2 regions of the Neobacillus sp. SRL179 genome follow, and region 1 is predicted to be linked to the other one. Evidence: a T-box and tRNA genes for the amino acid it is inferred to sense, from the RefSeq annotation. Region 1 holds a T-box; the other holds one or more tRNA genes.
What was found. A T-box is a leader RNA that pairs with one kind of tRNA and senses whether it is charged. The one in region 1 lies ahead of argS (arginine--tRNA ligase), so its partner is inferred to be a tRNA-Arg.

Region 1 (6,901 bases):
TCACAACGATTCAATTGAAGTAGTGGATTATTATACTCTTTTCTGGGGGTTTTATACAATCTATCTTTGTCAGCCTCATAATAATAATCACCTTCTAAATTCTTCACTTCATATAAATAAATCATTTCTGAAGTAATAATCAGGGAGTCGATTTGAAACGTGGTATTGTTTATTTTGAGCAGCAAATCGTTTAAGATATAGCATTCAAGCTGGAGCTTCTCGGTTAAAGAATCAAACATTACCTCCCCTTCATAGCCTTTTTTTAAACTGAAAAAGTGCTGTTTGTCCTTATCAGGCAAATTCATTCGTTTGTTTAAGATTCTGAGGATCATTAACTCAGTTGATTCAGTACGGTTTTTATAGGCCATATTCCACGTCCTTTCAAATCAAATTCCACTCCAACACCATTGTATAAAAAAATACCAGCAAGGGAGGTGCCGAACCATGAATACTTTGTGAAAATGTAATGTTCAGAAAATTATTGACAATAAACTTCCATAGGTGATATTATTTTCCCCTACGACTCTAAAAAGCGGGGAGGGAACTAGTTGATCCATTTAGAAGGAATAAGCAAATCCTATAAGATTGCCAAACGCCAATCAGGTCTAAGGCAAGCTGTAAAAGCTCTCTTTTATCGAGAACAAACCATAATAGAAGCCCTAACAGACATCTCCTTTTCAATTAATCAAGGAGAAATTGTTGGCTATATTGGTCCAAACGGGGCAGGAAAATCAACTACCATTAAAATCATGAGCGGTATCCTGGTGCCTGACACCGGGACATGCACGATTATGGGCTACACACCTTGGAAGGACCGAACGGAATATGTAAGAAATATTGGCGTTGTTTTCGGTCAGCGTTCCCAGCTCTGGTGGGATGTGCCCGTAATGGATTCATTTGAACTGCTCAAAGACATCTACAAAGTCGCACAACAAGACTATCAAACTACGATTAATCTACTGATCGAAACACTCGAATTGCAAACTATTATCCATTCACCAGTCCGACAGCTGAGCCTCGGGCAGAGGATGCGCTGTGAAATTGCTGCTTCCCTGATTCACAACCCCAAAATCTTATTTTTAGATGAACCGACGATTGGATTGGATGCTGTTTCAAAGATGGCCGTCCGCGAATTTATCAAAACCATCAATAAGGAAAAGGGAGTCACGGTCATCCTTACTACCCACGATATGAATGATATAGAAGCATTAGCAGACAGAATGATTTTAATAGGAAAGGGCAGCAAGTTATACGATGGGTCCTTAGAGGAACTGAGGAAACGGTTTGGAACTCATAAGACGATTACAGCTGATTATCGAAAAAACCTAACTCCAGTTAATATCCCTAAGGCATCCACACTTTCTTGGTCACCAGAACGTATCATACTCACCATCGATACAGAGCTAATTAAAACCTCGGATATCATCGCTCAATTGTCCAGTCAAGTCGACCTCCAAGATGTGACGATTGAACCGCAGCCAATAGAAGACATAATCGTAGAGCTTTACAAGGAGTACAAAATATGAGGGTGTATGGATCGGTCTTGAAGCTCCGTCTCCAATATGGCATGCAGTACCGGGCAGCAGCACTCGCGGGAGTGGCAACGCAATTTTTCTGGGGATTTATTACGATTATGGTTTTTGAAGCATTTTATAAAAATTCCACCCAAACATCACCTATATCCTTACATGATCTCATTGCGTACATATGGCTGCAGCAAGCCTTTCTGGTTTTCATTACCATGTGGTTTCGCGATAACGAGTTGTTTGACTTGATTACCAGCGGAAATATTGCTTATGAGCTGTGCCGCCCATGTGAACTATATGGATTTTGGTTTGCAAAACTGCTTGCACAGCGATTATCGAGCGCGATCCTTCGCTGCTTTCCCATCTTAATCATTTCCTTTTTTCTGCCTAAACCTTACAACATGACATTTTCACCTAGTTTACCTGCTTTTCTATTGTTTTTAACAGCACTGCTGCTAGGTCTATTTCTTGTAGTGACCATCTCAATGTTCTTATATATATCCGTATTTATCACGATGTCGCCTGCAGGGTCTCTACTCGTGTTTTCCGTTCTGGGAGAATTTTTTGCCGGTTTAATTATTCCAGTTCCGTTGATGCCAGAGTGGCTGCAAAAAATTGCCTATGTCCTGCCGTTTCGCTGGACGGCAGATTTTCCGTTCCGAATCTATTCGGGTCATATCCCGCAGGCTGAGGCAGTGATCGGTATTCTCATCCAATTAGGGTATTTACTTATTCTTGTCTTGTTAGGGAGAAAGGCTCTGAACCGTGTACTCGAAAAAGTTGTTGTTCAGGGGGGATGATAAGCATGGGTCTCTACTTTAAATATCTGTTGATTCACTTTAAATCACAAATGCAATATCGGACATCTTTCTGGCTGTTATCAATTGGCCAATTTTTTATTCCATTTACTGTCTTTGCCGGTCTTTATTTTTTGTTTGAGCGATTCGGTCACATTAAAGGGTGGAAATTTTTGGAGGTCGCACTTTGCTTTGCTATCATTCACCTCGCCTTTAGTTTGAGCGAATGCTTTGCCCGTGGGTTTGATACTTTTTCCAGTCTGATTATAAAAGGGGAATTTGACAGACTGTTAGTTCGGCCGCGAAGTACGTTTTTACAAGTGTTAGGGTCAAAATTTGAATTTACAAGGGTGGGCCGACTGCTTCAAAGTTTCCTCGTGTTAGTCTGGGCATTGAGTAATCTTCCAATTGAATGGAGCATTATAAAAATAATCACACTGATTCTAATGATTGTCAGTGGTATTTTCATTTTTACCGGTATCTATATGGTGGCGGCCACGATGTGTTTCTGGACAGTTCAGGGACTGGAAGTAGCCAATATTTTTACCGACGGCGGCCGTGAAATGGCACAATATCCTTTAAATATTTATCAAAAATGGGTCATGCGTTTTTTTACCTACGTAATCCCGTTTGGAACTGTGAATTATTTGCCGCTCATGTATATACTCGGAAAAAGCGAAGGAAACGCCTTCATACAATTGTTAATCCCGGCAGCCGGTAGTCTATTTATTGTACCTTGTTTCTTCATTTGGCAAATGGGTGTCAGGCACTACCACTCAACAGGTTCCTAAACCATTTGAAACCAAAAATAAATCATGCTATAGTAAAAACATGACCAAAGAACTAAATTAGTCATAAAGGGGGTTCTTCCAAGACTATGGCACCCGACAGAAGAAAGATGATTGTGGAAGCGGCAACAAAATCGTTTTCCTTATTCGGCTATAAAGCCACAACAATGGACCAAGTAGCGCGTCTCGCCAATGTGGGTAAAGGAACAATCTATACCTTTTTTAAAAATAAAGAAGAACTGTTTGAAGAAATCATTTCAACACTCGTGAAGGAAATGATTGCTGAGGCTGAGGCGGTAATCCAGCCGGACCTTCCATTTACGGAAAATGTTCATCGCGCACTTACCCGTTTATTAGCATTTCGCTCACAGCACCAGCTCATGATTAAGCTGATCCAAGAGGAAGCGGAAATGGGAACATTAGCCGTATCTGATATGCTGCAGCATGTAGAGAATGAAATTATTGCTTATTTAAAGAAAAAGGTGGAAATAGCGATTTCTAAAGGCGCCATTCCCGCATCTGATACAGAAATAACTAGTTTCCTTTTGTTAAAAATGTACATCGCACTTGTGTCGGACTGGGAACGCAACCATGAACCCTTGAGCTCCGAGCAAATTGCCGAAGTCATGAAGGTATTTTTACTAAGGGGACTATCGAATAAATAACAAAGGACTTGTGTAGAATTCTACACGAGTCCTTTTCATAGAGTAAGAAATTATAAATTCCAACTTTGAGAAATGTCCAGCTCCAGCGCCCTAGCAGCTAGTGTCCTTCGCTCTCCGCCCTACGATAAGTCAACATCGAATCGCCTCCGGCTCTTCGTGTTTCCTTTATCTCAGTTGGAGCGCTCCAGGCCATACGCTGCTGACCAGGGCGCTTCCGCTTTTCGACCATTATTGTCTTTTTAAGTTTTCCTGTGCCATTTTAACAAGCTCGCGCACCATGCTTCCGCCGAGCCTGCCTCCGACTTTTCCAGCTTGTTCAGATGTCAGCTGTCCGTTATAGCCCTTTTTCAAGGGTACACCGACTTCTTCGGCTGCCTCAAATTTGGCATCCTCAGGGCTCCCTGCTTGGACGACCTTCGCTTTTAACGCATCCAGTCCATTGCGTGCTTCAGGGACAAGGATTTTATTTCTTCTGGCCATATCAATCCCTCCTTTTTGTTAGGATGACCAATATGAAAAAATTAATCAGCCATGACTAGATAAATCCTTATCTTTCCAGTATAATAACTGATAATCAAGTCGGAAAAAATCGATGAAAAAGAGAGTAGTTATCTAGGAAGTGATAGCGAGTCAGGGATGGTGCAAGCCTGATACGGAGGAGATAACGAAGCGCACTTTTGAGATGCTAACCTGAACATAGTAGGGTATGCCGGAGAATACTCCGTTACAAAGGAAAAGCTGGTTCTTTTCTGAACAATTAGAGTGGTACCGCGGGATTTCAAACTCTCGTCTCTTTTATAGAGGCGGGAGTTTTTTGTGTTTAAAAGTAAAAAAGGAGGTCATGATAATGAATTTTAAAAAGGAATTGGCAGCGATCCTCTATGAGCTGCTTGACCAAGAAATTTCTGTAACAAATTTAGAATTGATGATTGAAAAACCGAAAAACGCTTCAATGGGGGATTTGGCGTTTCCATGTTTCACTTTGGCTAAGCTTAAACGCAAATCTCCCCAGCTGATTGCCCAAGAGTTAAGTGGAAAAATCCAATCGCCAACATTTGAGCATGTGGAAGTGGTCGGAGCCTACGTCAATCTCTTTTTAAATAAAAAGGTAGTGGCGGAAGAACTAATTACTGAAGTAATGACGAAAAAAGACCAATTTGCTGGATTAGACTTTGGAAAAGACGGCAATGTCACCATTGACATGTCGTCACCAAATATTGCTAAGCCTTTTTCAATGGGGCATTTGCGCTCGACTGTTATTGGTAACGCCCTCGCCTTAATCCTAGAAAAGTGCAGCTATAAGCCGATTAAAATTAACCATCTCGGTGACTGGGGAACCCAGTTCGGAAAGTTAATTACAGCTTATCAGCTTTGGGGCGATCCGGAAAAGGTAAAACAAAACCCCATTAAGGAATTATTGACGCTTTATGTTAAGTTTCATGCTGAGGCAGAAAAGCACCCCGAACTGGAAGACCAAGGGCGCAGTTGGTTTAAGCGATTAGAAGATGGCGACAAAGAGGCCTTACATTTATGGCAGTGGTTTCGTGATGAATCGCTAAAAGAATTCTCGAGAATTTATGAGTTAATGAACGTTCAATTCGATTCTTTTGCAGGTGAAGCATTTTATAATGATAAAATGGACCGGATTGTTAAGCTGCTAGAAGAAAAACAATTATTAGTAGAATCCAATCAAGCTATGGTAGTTGAATTAAACGAAGAACAGCTCCCGCCATGCTTGATTAAAAAATCGGACGGAGCAACCTTATATGCGACCCGTGATTTAGCCGCAGCACTTTACCGTAAAGAAAACTATGACTTTGTAAAGTCTCTATATATTGTCGGTCATGAGCAAAGCTTGCACTTTAAACAGTTAATTTCCGTGTTAGGAAAAATGGGTTATGATTGGGCCGAGAAGATGACCCATGTACCGTTTGGACTGATGCTGAAAGATGGGAAAAAGATGTCGACACGGAAAGGCAAGGTCGTTTTACTAGAAGAAGTGTTAAATGAGTCAATTGAAATGGCGAAACAAAATATCGAAGTAAAGAATCCCAACCTGGTCAATAAAGATGAAGTAGCTAAACAGGTCGGTGTTGGCGCCGTCATTTTTCACGACTTAAAGAACAATCGAATGAATGATATTGAATTTTCTCTAGAAGAAATGCTTCGTTTTGAAGGGGAGACAGGTCCCTATGTACAATATACCTATGCCCGTGCGTGCTCTATTTTACGGAAAGCGAATTATCAGGCTGATGCAGAGGATTCAACCTTTTCTATTACTTGGGACAAAGAATGGAAGATAGTGAGCCTATTAATGGAGTTTGCCCCTGCAATTAAAAGAGCTTGTGAAAACTTTGACCCCTCGCAGGTGGCCAAATATATTATTGATTTAGCTCAAGCATTCAATAAATATTATGCAGAAGTCAAAATCCTAGAGGAAGGCGAGGAGCGGGAAGCACGATTAGCCTTAGTCTACTCGGTAACCGTTGTCCTTCAAGAAGGCCTGCGTTTATTAGGAATTGAAGCACCAGAGGAAATGTAAGGCAATTCATTTATAATTTCCTAATTATGGTTTAAAATGAAAGTATGTCATGAGAGGAGGCAACAATTGAATGAGTGAACTACTGTTTAAAAGCTTCGAGTTAACGAGGGGAAAGTTTTTACAAACGATAAGTGGACTAGGAGAAGGGATTGTCGATGTGCAGCCGCATGGCTTTAATAACACTCTACATTGGCATATAGGGCATGTGTTAACGGTCGCTGAGCAATTTATGTTTGGCTTTCCGAAAAAATCAACCGCCCTTCCGGCAAATTATATGGAACTTTTCGCGACTGGTACTAAACCGGCTGATTGGCAAGGTGAGATTCCATCTGTCCAAGTATTAATCGGGCAATTGCAGGAGCAGCTTGGCAGAATAAAAGCCATCCCAGCTGAAAGTTTCTCAGAAAAGTTAAAAACACCGTTTCTTGGTCAAGAAACCTTTGGTGAAATTGCTAACTTTGCCGTTTTTCATGAGTCACTCCATCTAGGGCAAATACAGGCGATGAAACGAGTTATAGAAGCAGATTAATTTACATTGATTTTTTTAAAATGTTGGCTTTTAGATAAATTCGGCATAACTAAC
Region 2 (6,901 bases), 140 kb from region 1:
AAGCACCCCGGAAGGGGAGTGAAATAGTTCCTGAAACCGTGTGCCTACAAGTAGTTAGAGCCCGTTAATGGGTGATAGCGTGCCTTTTGTAGAATGAACCGGCGAGTTACGATCCCATGCAAGGTTAAGTTGAAAAGACGGAGCCGCAGCGAAAGCGAGTCTGAATAGGGCGAATGAGTATGTGGTCGTAGACCCGAAACCAGGTGATCTACCCATGTCCAGGGTGAAGTCCAGGTAACACTGGATGGAGGCCCGAACCCACGCACGTTGAAAAGTGCGGGGATGAGGTGTGGGTAGCGGAGAAATTCCAATCGAACTTGGAGATAGCTGGTTCTCTCCGAAATAGCTTTAGGGCTAGCCTCACGTAGTAAGAGTCTTGGAGGTAGAGCACTGTTTGGACTAGGGGCCCTCATCGGGTTACCGAATTCAGACAAACTCCGAATGCCAAAGACTTATCCGTGGGAGTCAGACTGCGAGTGATAAGATCCGTAGTCAAAAGGGAAACAGCCCAGACCACCAGCTAAGGTCCCAAAGTATACGTTAAGTGGAAAAGGATGTGGAGTTGCTTAGACAACCAGGATGTTGGCTTAGAAGCAGCCACCATTTAAAGAGTGCGTAATAGCTCACTGGTCGAGTGACTCTGCGCCGAAAATGTACCGGGGCTAAACGTATCACCGAAGCTGTGGATTGACACCATCAGGTGTCAGTGGTAGGAGAGCGTTCTAAGGGCGTTGAAGCTAGACCGTAAGGACTGGTGGAGCGCTTAGAAGTGAGAATGCCGGTATGAGTAGCGAAAGATGAGTGAGAATCTCATCCACCGAATGCCTAAGGTTTCCTGAGGAAGGCTCGTCCGCTCAGGGTTAGTCGGGACCTAAGCCGAGGCCGAAAGGCGTAGGCGATGGACAACAGGTTGATATTCCTGTACCACCTCTTTATCGTTTGAGTGATGGGGGGACGCAGGAGGATAGGGTAAGCGCGCTGTTGGATATGCGCGTCTAAGCAGTTAGGCTGGTGAATAGGAAAATCCGTTCACCGTGAAGGCTGAGCTGTGACAGCGAGGGAAATTTAGTACCGAAGTTCCTGATTCCACACTGCCAAGAAAAGCCTCTAGCGAGATAAAAGGTGCCCGTACCGCAAACCGACACAGGTAGGCGAGGAGAGAATCCTAAGGTGAGCGAGAGAACTCTCGTTAAGGAACTCGGCAAAATGACCCCGTAACTTCGGGAGAAGGGGTGCTCTTTGAGGTTCATAGCCTCGAAGAGCCGCAGTGAATAGGCCCAGGCGACTGTTTAGCAAAAACACAGGTCTCTGCGAAGCCGCAAGGCGAAGTATAGGGGCTGACGCCTGCCCGGTGCTGGAAGGTTAAGAGGAGGGGTTAGCGCAAGCGAAGCTCTGAATCGAAGCCCCAGTAAACGGCGGCCGTAACTATAACGGTCCTAAGGTAGCGAAATTCCTTGTCGGGTAAGTTCCGACCCGCACGAAAGGCGTAACGATCTGGGCACTGTCTCAACGAGAGACTCGGTGAAATTATAGTACCTGTGAAGATGCAGGTTACCCGCGACAGGACGGAAAGACCCCGTGGAGCTTTACTGTAGCCTGATATTGAATTTTGGTACAGCTTGTACAGGATAGGTAGGAGCCTGAGAAGCCGGAGCGCTAGCTTCGGTGGAGGCGTCGGTGGGATACTACCCTGGCTGTATTGAAATTCTAACCCGCACCCCTTATCGGGGTGGGAGACAGTGTCAGGTGGGCAGTTTGACTGGGGCGGTCGCCTCCTAAAGAGTAACGGAGGCGCCCAAAGGTTCCCTCAGAATGGTTGGAAATCATTCGTAGAGTGTAAAGGCACAAGGGAGCTTGACTGCGAGACCTACAAGTCGAGCAGGGACGAAAGTCGGGCTTAGTGATCCGGTGGTTCCGCATGGAAGGGCCATCGCTCAACGGATAAAAGCTACCCCGGGGATAACAGGCTTATCTCCCCCAAGAGTCCACATCGACGGGGAGGTTTGGCACCTCGATGTCGGCTCATCGCATCCTGGGGCTGTAGTCGGTCCCAAGGGTTGGGCTGTTCGCCCATTAAAGCGGTACGCGAGCTGGGTTCAGAACGTCGTGAGACAGTTCGGTCCCTATCCGTCGTGGGCGCAGGAAATTTGAGAGGAGCTGTCCTTAGTACGAGAGGACCGGGATGGACGCACCGCTGGTGTACCAGTTGTCTTGCCAAAGGCATCGCTGGGTAGCTATGTGCGGACGGGATAAGTGCTGAAAGCATCTAAGCATGAAGCCCCCCTCAAGATGAGATTTCCCATAGCGTCAAGCTAGTAAGAACCCTGAAAGATGATCAGGTTGATAGGTCAGAGGTGGAAGCGTGGCGACATGTGGAGCTGACTGATACTAATCGTTCGAGGACTTAACCATTTATATTAGGTGAACTTGAGTTTTTAAAACTTCTTCTGCATTATCTAGTTTTGAGGGAATGAACCTCTAATTAAATAGTCTGGTAATTAAGGCGAGAAGGTCACACCCGTTCCCATACCGAACACGGAAGTTAAGCTTCTCAGCGCCGATGGTAGTTGGGACACGCGTCCCTGTGAGAGTAGGACGTTGCCAGGCTGTTTATCTACATGGAGGATTAGCTCAGCTGGGAGAGCATCTGCCTTACAAGCAGAGGGTCGGCGGTTCGATCCCGTCATCCTCCACCATTTATTTTTCTAAACTATTATTTGCCGGGGTAGCTCAATTGGTAGAGCAACTGACTTGTAATCAGTAGGTTGGGGGTTCAATTCCTCTCGCCGGCACCATTTGTTTGATTACTCAGATAAGAGATTATTAGCGAGGTTCTATTTTTAACGGGCTATTAGCTCAGTTGGTAGAGCATCTGACTCTTAATCAGAGGGTCGAAGGTTCGAGCCCTTCATAGCCCACTATTAAATCTTATCCCTGTAATGAGCCATTAGCTCAGTCGGTAGAGCATCTGACTTTTAATCAGAGGGTCGAAGGTTCAAGTCCTTCATGGCTCACCATTTTAATATGCGGGTGTGGCGGAATTGGCAGACGCACCAGACTTAGGATCTGGCGCCGCAAGGCGTGGGGGTTCGACTCCCTTCACCCGCACCATTTAATTTTATATGCGGAAGTAGTTCAGTGGTAGAACATCACCTTGCCAAGGTGGGGGTCGCGGGTTCGAATCCCGTCTTCCGCTCCAATAATGCCGGGGTGGCGGAACTGGCAGACGCACAGGACTTAAAATCCTGCGGTAGGTGACTACCGTACCGGTTCGATTCCGGTCCTCGGCACCATCACAACAAATTCATATGCGCCCTTAGCTCAGCTGGATAGAGTGTTTGACTACGAATCAAAAGGTCGGGAGTTCGAATCTCTCAGGGCGCATTATTTCGGGAAGTAGCTCAGCTTGGTAGAGCACTTGGTTTGGGACCAAGGGGTCGCAGGTTCGAATCCTGTCTTCCCGACCATATTTCTTATCTTTTACGGGGTCTTAGCTCAGCTGGGAGAGCGCCTGCTTTGCACGCAGGAGGTCAGGGGTTCGATCCCCCTAGACTCCACCAATTTTATTTAATATGTTGACAATGTAAATTTTATTTGTTAATATATAAAAGTCGCACAAATGATTGTTCTTTGAAAACTAAACAAACAAAACGTCAACAAACAATAATATTAGTTTCGTATGAAACTAAGCCAACGTAACAAAATGAGCTAAATCAACTTTCTCGGAGAGTTTGATCCTGGCTCAGGACGAACGCTGGCGGCGTGCCTAATACATGCAAGTCGAGCGGACTTTCAAAAGCTTGCTTTTGAAAGTTAGCGGCGGACGGGTGAGTAACACGTGGGCAACCTGCCTGTAAGACTGGGATAACATCGGGAAACCGATGCTAATACCGGATAATCCTTTTTCTCTCATGAGAAAAAGCTGAAAGTCGGTTTACGCTGACACTTACAGATGGGCCCGCGGCGCATTAGCTAGTTGGTGAGGTAACGGCTCACCAAGGCGACGATGCGTAGCCGACCTGAGAGGGTGATCGGCCACACTGGGACTGAGACACGGCCCAGACTCCTACGGGAGGCAGCAGTAGGGAATCTTCCACAATGGACGAAAGTCTGATGGAGCAACGCCGCGTGAGCGATGAAGGCCTTCGGGTCGTAAAGCTCTGTTGTTAGGGAAGAACAAGTACCGGAGTAACTGCCGGTACCTTGACGGTACCTAACCAGAAAGCCACGGCTAACTACGTGCCAGCAGCCGCGGTAATACGTAGGTGGCAAGCGTTGTCCGGAATTATTGGGCGTAAAGCGCGCGCAGGCGGTCCTTTAAGTCTGATGTGAAAGCCCACGGCTCAACCGTGGAGGGTCATTGGAAACTGGGGGACTTGAGTGCAGAAGAGGAAAGCGGAATTCCACGTGTAGCGGTGAAATGCGTAGAGATGTGGAGGAACACCAGTGGCGAAGGCGGCTTTCTGGTCTGTAACTGACGCTGAGGCGCGAAAGCGTGGGGAGCAAACAGGATTAGATACCCTGGTAGTCCACGCCGTAAACGATGAGTGCTAAGTGTTAGGGGGTTTCCGCCCCTTAGTGCTGCAGCTAACGCATTAAGCACTCCGCCTGGGGAGTACGGCCGCAAGGCTGAAACTCAAAGGAATTGACGGGGGCCCGCACAAGCGGTGGAGCATGTGGTTTAATTCGAAGCAACGCGAAGAACCTTACCAGGTCTTGACATCCTCTGACACTCCTAGAGATAGGAATTTCCCCTTCGGGGGACAGAGTGACAGGTGGTGCATGGTTGTCGTCAGCTCGTGTCGTGAGATGTTGGGTTAAGTCCCGCAACGAGCGCAACCCTTGTTCTTAGTTGCCAGCATTCAGTTGGGCACTCTAAGGAGACTGCCGGTGACAAACCGGAGGAAGGTGGGGATGACGTCAAATCATCATGCCCCTTATGACCTGGGCTACACACGTGCTACAATGGATGGTACAAAGGGCAGCAAAGCCGCGAGGCCTAGCCAATCCCATAAAACCATTCTCAGTTCGGATTGTAGGCTGCAACTCGCCTACATGAAGCCGGAATCGCTAGTAATCGCGGATCAGCATGCCGCGGTGAATACGTTCCCGGGCCTTGTACACACCGCCCGTCACACCACGAGAGTTTGTAACACCCGAAGTCGGTGGGGTAACCGTAAGGAGCCAGCCGCCTAAGGTGGGACAGATGATTGGGGTGAAGTCGTAACAAGGTAGCCGTATCGGAAGGTGCGGCTGGATCACCTCCTTTCTAAGGAATATGCAGTCCTTGTGGACTGATAAATTGTTTGACGTTTTTTGTTTGTTTAGTTTTGAGGGAGCAATTCTCTCAAAGCTTTTTTTAATCGTTCTTTGAAAACTAGATAATCGTAAGAAGAAGCAAGAAAACATCGAGTAATCGCCATTTTAGTTTTCTCTCTTAAGTAATTAAGAGAAATAACCTTTTAGGTTAAGTTAGAAAGGGCGCACGGTGAATGCCTTGGCACTAGGAGCCGATGAAGGACGGGACTAACACCGATATGCTTCGGGGAGCTGTAAGTAAGCTTTGATCCGGAGATTTCCGAATGGGGGAACCCACTGCTCGTAATGGAGCAGTATCTTTACCTGAATACATAGGGTATTGATGGCATACCCGGGGAACTGAAACATCTAAGTACCCGGAGGAAGAGAAAGCAAACGCGATTCCCTGAGTAGCGGCGAGCGAAACGGGACATAGCCCAAACCAAGAGGCTTGCCTCTTGGGGTTGTAGGACACTCAACATGGAGTTACAAAGGAACGGGGTAAATGAAGCGATCTGGAAAGGTCCGTCATAGAAGGTAAAAACCCTGTAGTTGAAACTTCGTTCCCTCCTGAGTGGATCCTGAGTACGGCCGGACACGAGAAATCCGGTCGGAAGCAGGGAGGACCATCTCCCAAGGCTAAATACTCCCTAGTGACCGATAGTGAACCAGTACCGTGAGGGAAAGGTGAAAAGCACCCCGGAAGGGGAGTGAAATAGTTCCTGAAACCGTGTGCCTACAAGTAGTTAGAGCCCGTTAATGGGTGATAGCGTGCCTTTTGTAGAATGAACCGGCGAGTTACGATCCCATGCAAGGTTAAGTTGAAAAGACGGAGCCGCAGCGAAAGCGAGTCTGAATAGGGCGAATGAGTATGTGGTCGTAGACCCGAAACCAGGTGATCTACCCATGTCCAGGGTGAAGTCCAGGTAACACTGGATGGAGGCCCGAACCCACGCACGTTGAAAAGTGCGGGGATGAGGTGTGGGTAGCGGAGAAATTCCAATCGAACTTGGAGATAGCTGGTTCTCTCCGAAATAGCTTTAGGGCTAGCCTCACGTAGTAAGAGTCTTGGAGGTAGAGCACTGTTTGGACTAGGGGCCCTCATCGGGTTACCGAATTCAGACAAACTCCGAATGCCAAAGACTTATCCGTGGGAGTCAGACTGCGAGTGATAAGATCCGTAGTCAAAAGGGAAACAGCCCAGACCACCAGCTAAGGTCCCAAAGTATACGTTAAGTGGAAAAGGATGTGGAGTTGCTTAGACAACCAGGATGTTGGCTTAGAAGCAGCCACCATTTAAAGAGTGCGTAATAGCTCACTGGTCGAGTGACTCTGCGCCGAAAATGTACCGGGGCTAAACGTATCACCGAAGCTGTGGATTGACACCATCAGGTGTCAGTGGTAGGAGAGCGTTCTAAGGGCGTTGAAGCTAGACCGTAAGGACTGGTGGAGCGCTTAGAAGTGAGAATGCCGGTATGAGTAGCGAAAGATGAGTGAGAATCTCATCCACCGAATGCCTAAGGTTTCCTGAGGAAGGCTCGTCCGCTCAGGGTTAGTCGGGACCTAAGCCGAGGCCGAAAGGCGTAGGCGATGGACAACAGGT

Region 2: it has a tRNA-Arg gene. The T-box ahead of argS (arginine--tRNA ligase) is inferred to sense a tRNA for this amino acid. The anticodon was not compared.

Annotation. Positions count from the first base shown of each region.
Region 1 covers NZ_OZ481792.1:234,716-241,616, forward strand. Annotated here, with positions in the region: gene AC4E8C_RS01285 (nuclease-related domain-containing protein) at 1-368, opposite strand, end outside; gene AC4E8C_RS01290 (ABC transporter ATP-binding protein) at 549-1,526, shown strand; gene AC4E8C_RS01295 (ABC transporter permease) at 1,523-2,326, shown strand; gene AC4E8C_RS01300 (ABC transporter permease) at 2,332-3,114, shown strand; gene AC4E8C_RS01305 (TetR/AcrR family transcriptional regulator) at 3,201-3,776, shown strand; gene AC4E8C_RS01310 (alpha/beta-type small acid-soluble spore protein) at 4,005-4,256, opposite strand; T-box leader at 4,360-4,573, shown strand; gene argS (arginine--tRNA ligase) at 4,624-6,318, shown strand; gene AC4E8C_RS01320 (DinB family protein) at 6,389-6,847, shown strand.
Region 2 covers NZ_OZ481792.1:91,557-98,457, forward strand. Annotated here, with positions in the region: rRNA gene AC4E8C_RS00450 (23S ribosomal RNA) at 1-2,412, shown strand, start outside; rRNA gene rrf (5S ribosomal RNA) at 2,491-2,607, shown strand; tRNA gene AC4E8C_RS00460 (tRNA-Val) at 2,621-2,696, shown strand; tRNA gene AC4E8C_RS00465 (tRNA-Thr) at 2,720-2,795, shown strand; tRNA gene AC4E8C_RS00470 (tRNA-Lys) at 2,846-2,918, shown strand; tRNA gene AC4E8C_RS00475 (tRNA-Lys) at 2,942-3,017, shown strand; tRNA gene AC4E8C_RS00480 (tRNA-Leu) at 3,027-3,111, shown strand; tRNA gene AC4E8C_RS00485 (tRNA-Gly) at 3,125-3,199, shown strand; tRNA gene AC4E8C_RS00490 (tRNA-Leu) at 3,205-3,293, shown strand; tRNA gene AC4E8C_RS00495 (tRNA-Arg) at 3,311-3,384, shown strand; tRNA gene AC4E8C_RS00500 (tRNA-Pro) at 3,391-3,467, shown strand; tRNA gene AC4E8C_RS00505 (tRNA-Ala) at 3,485-3,560, shown strand; rRNA gene AC4E8C_RS00510 (16S ribosomal RNA) at 3,720-5,269, shown strand; rRNA gene AC4E8C_RS00515 (23S ribosomal RNA) at 5,466-6,901, shown strand, end outside.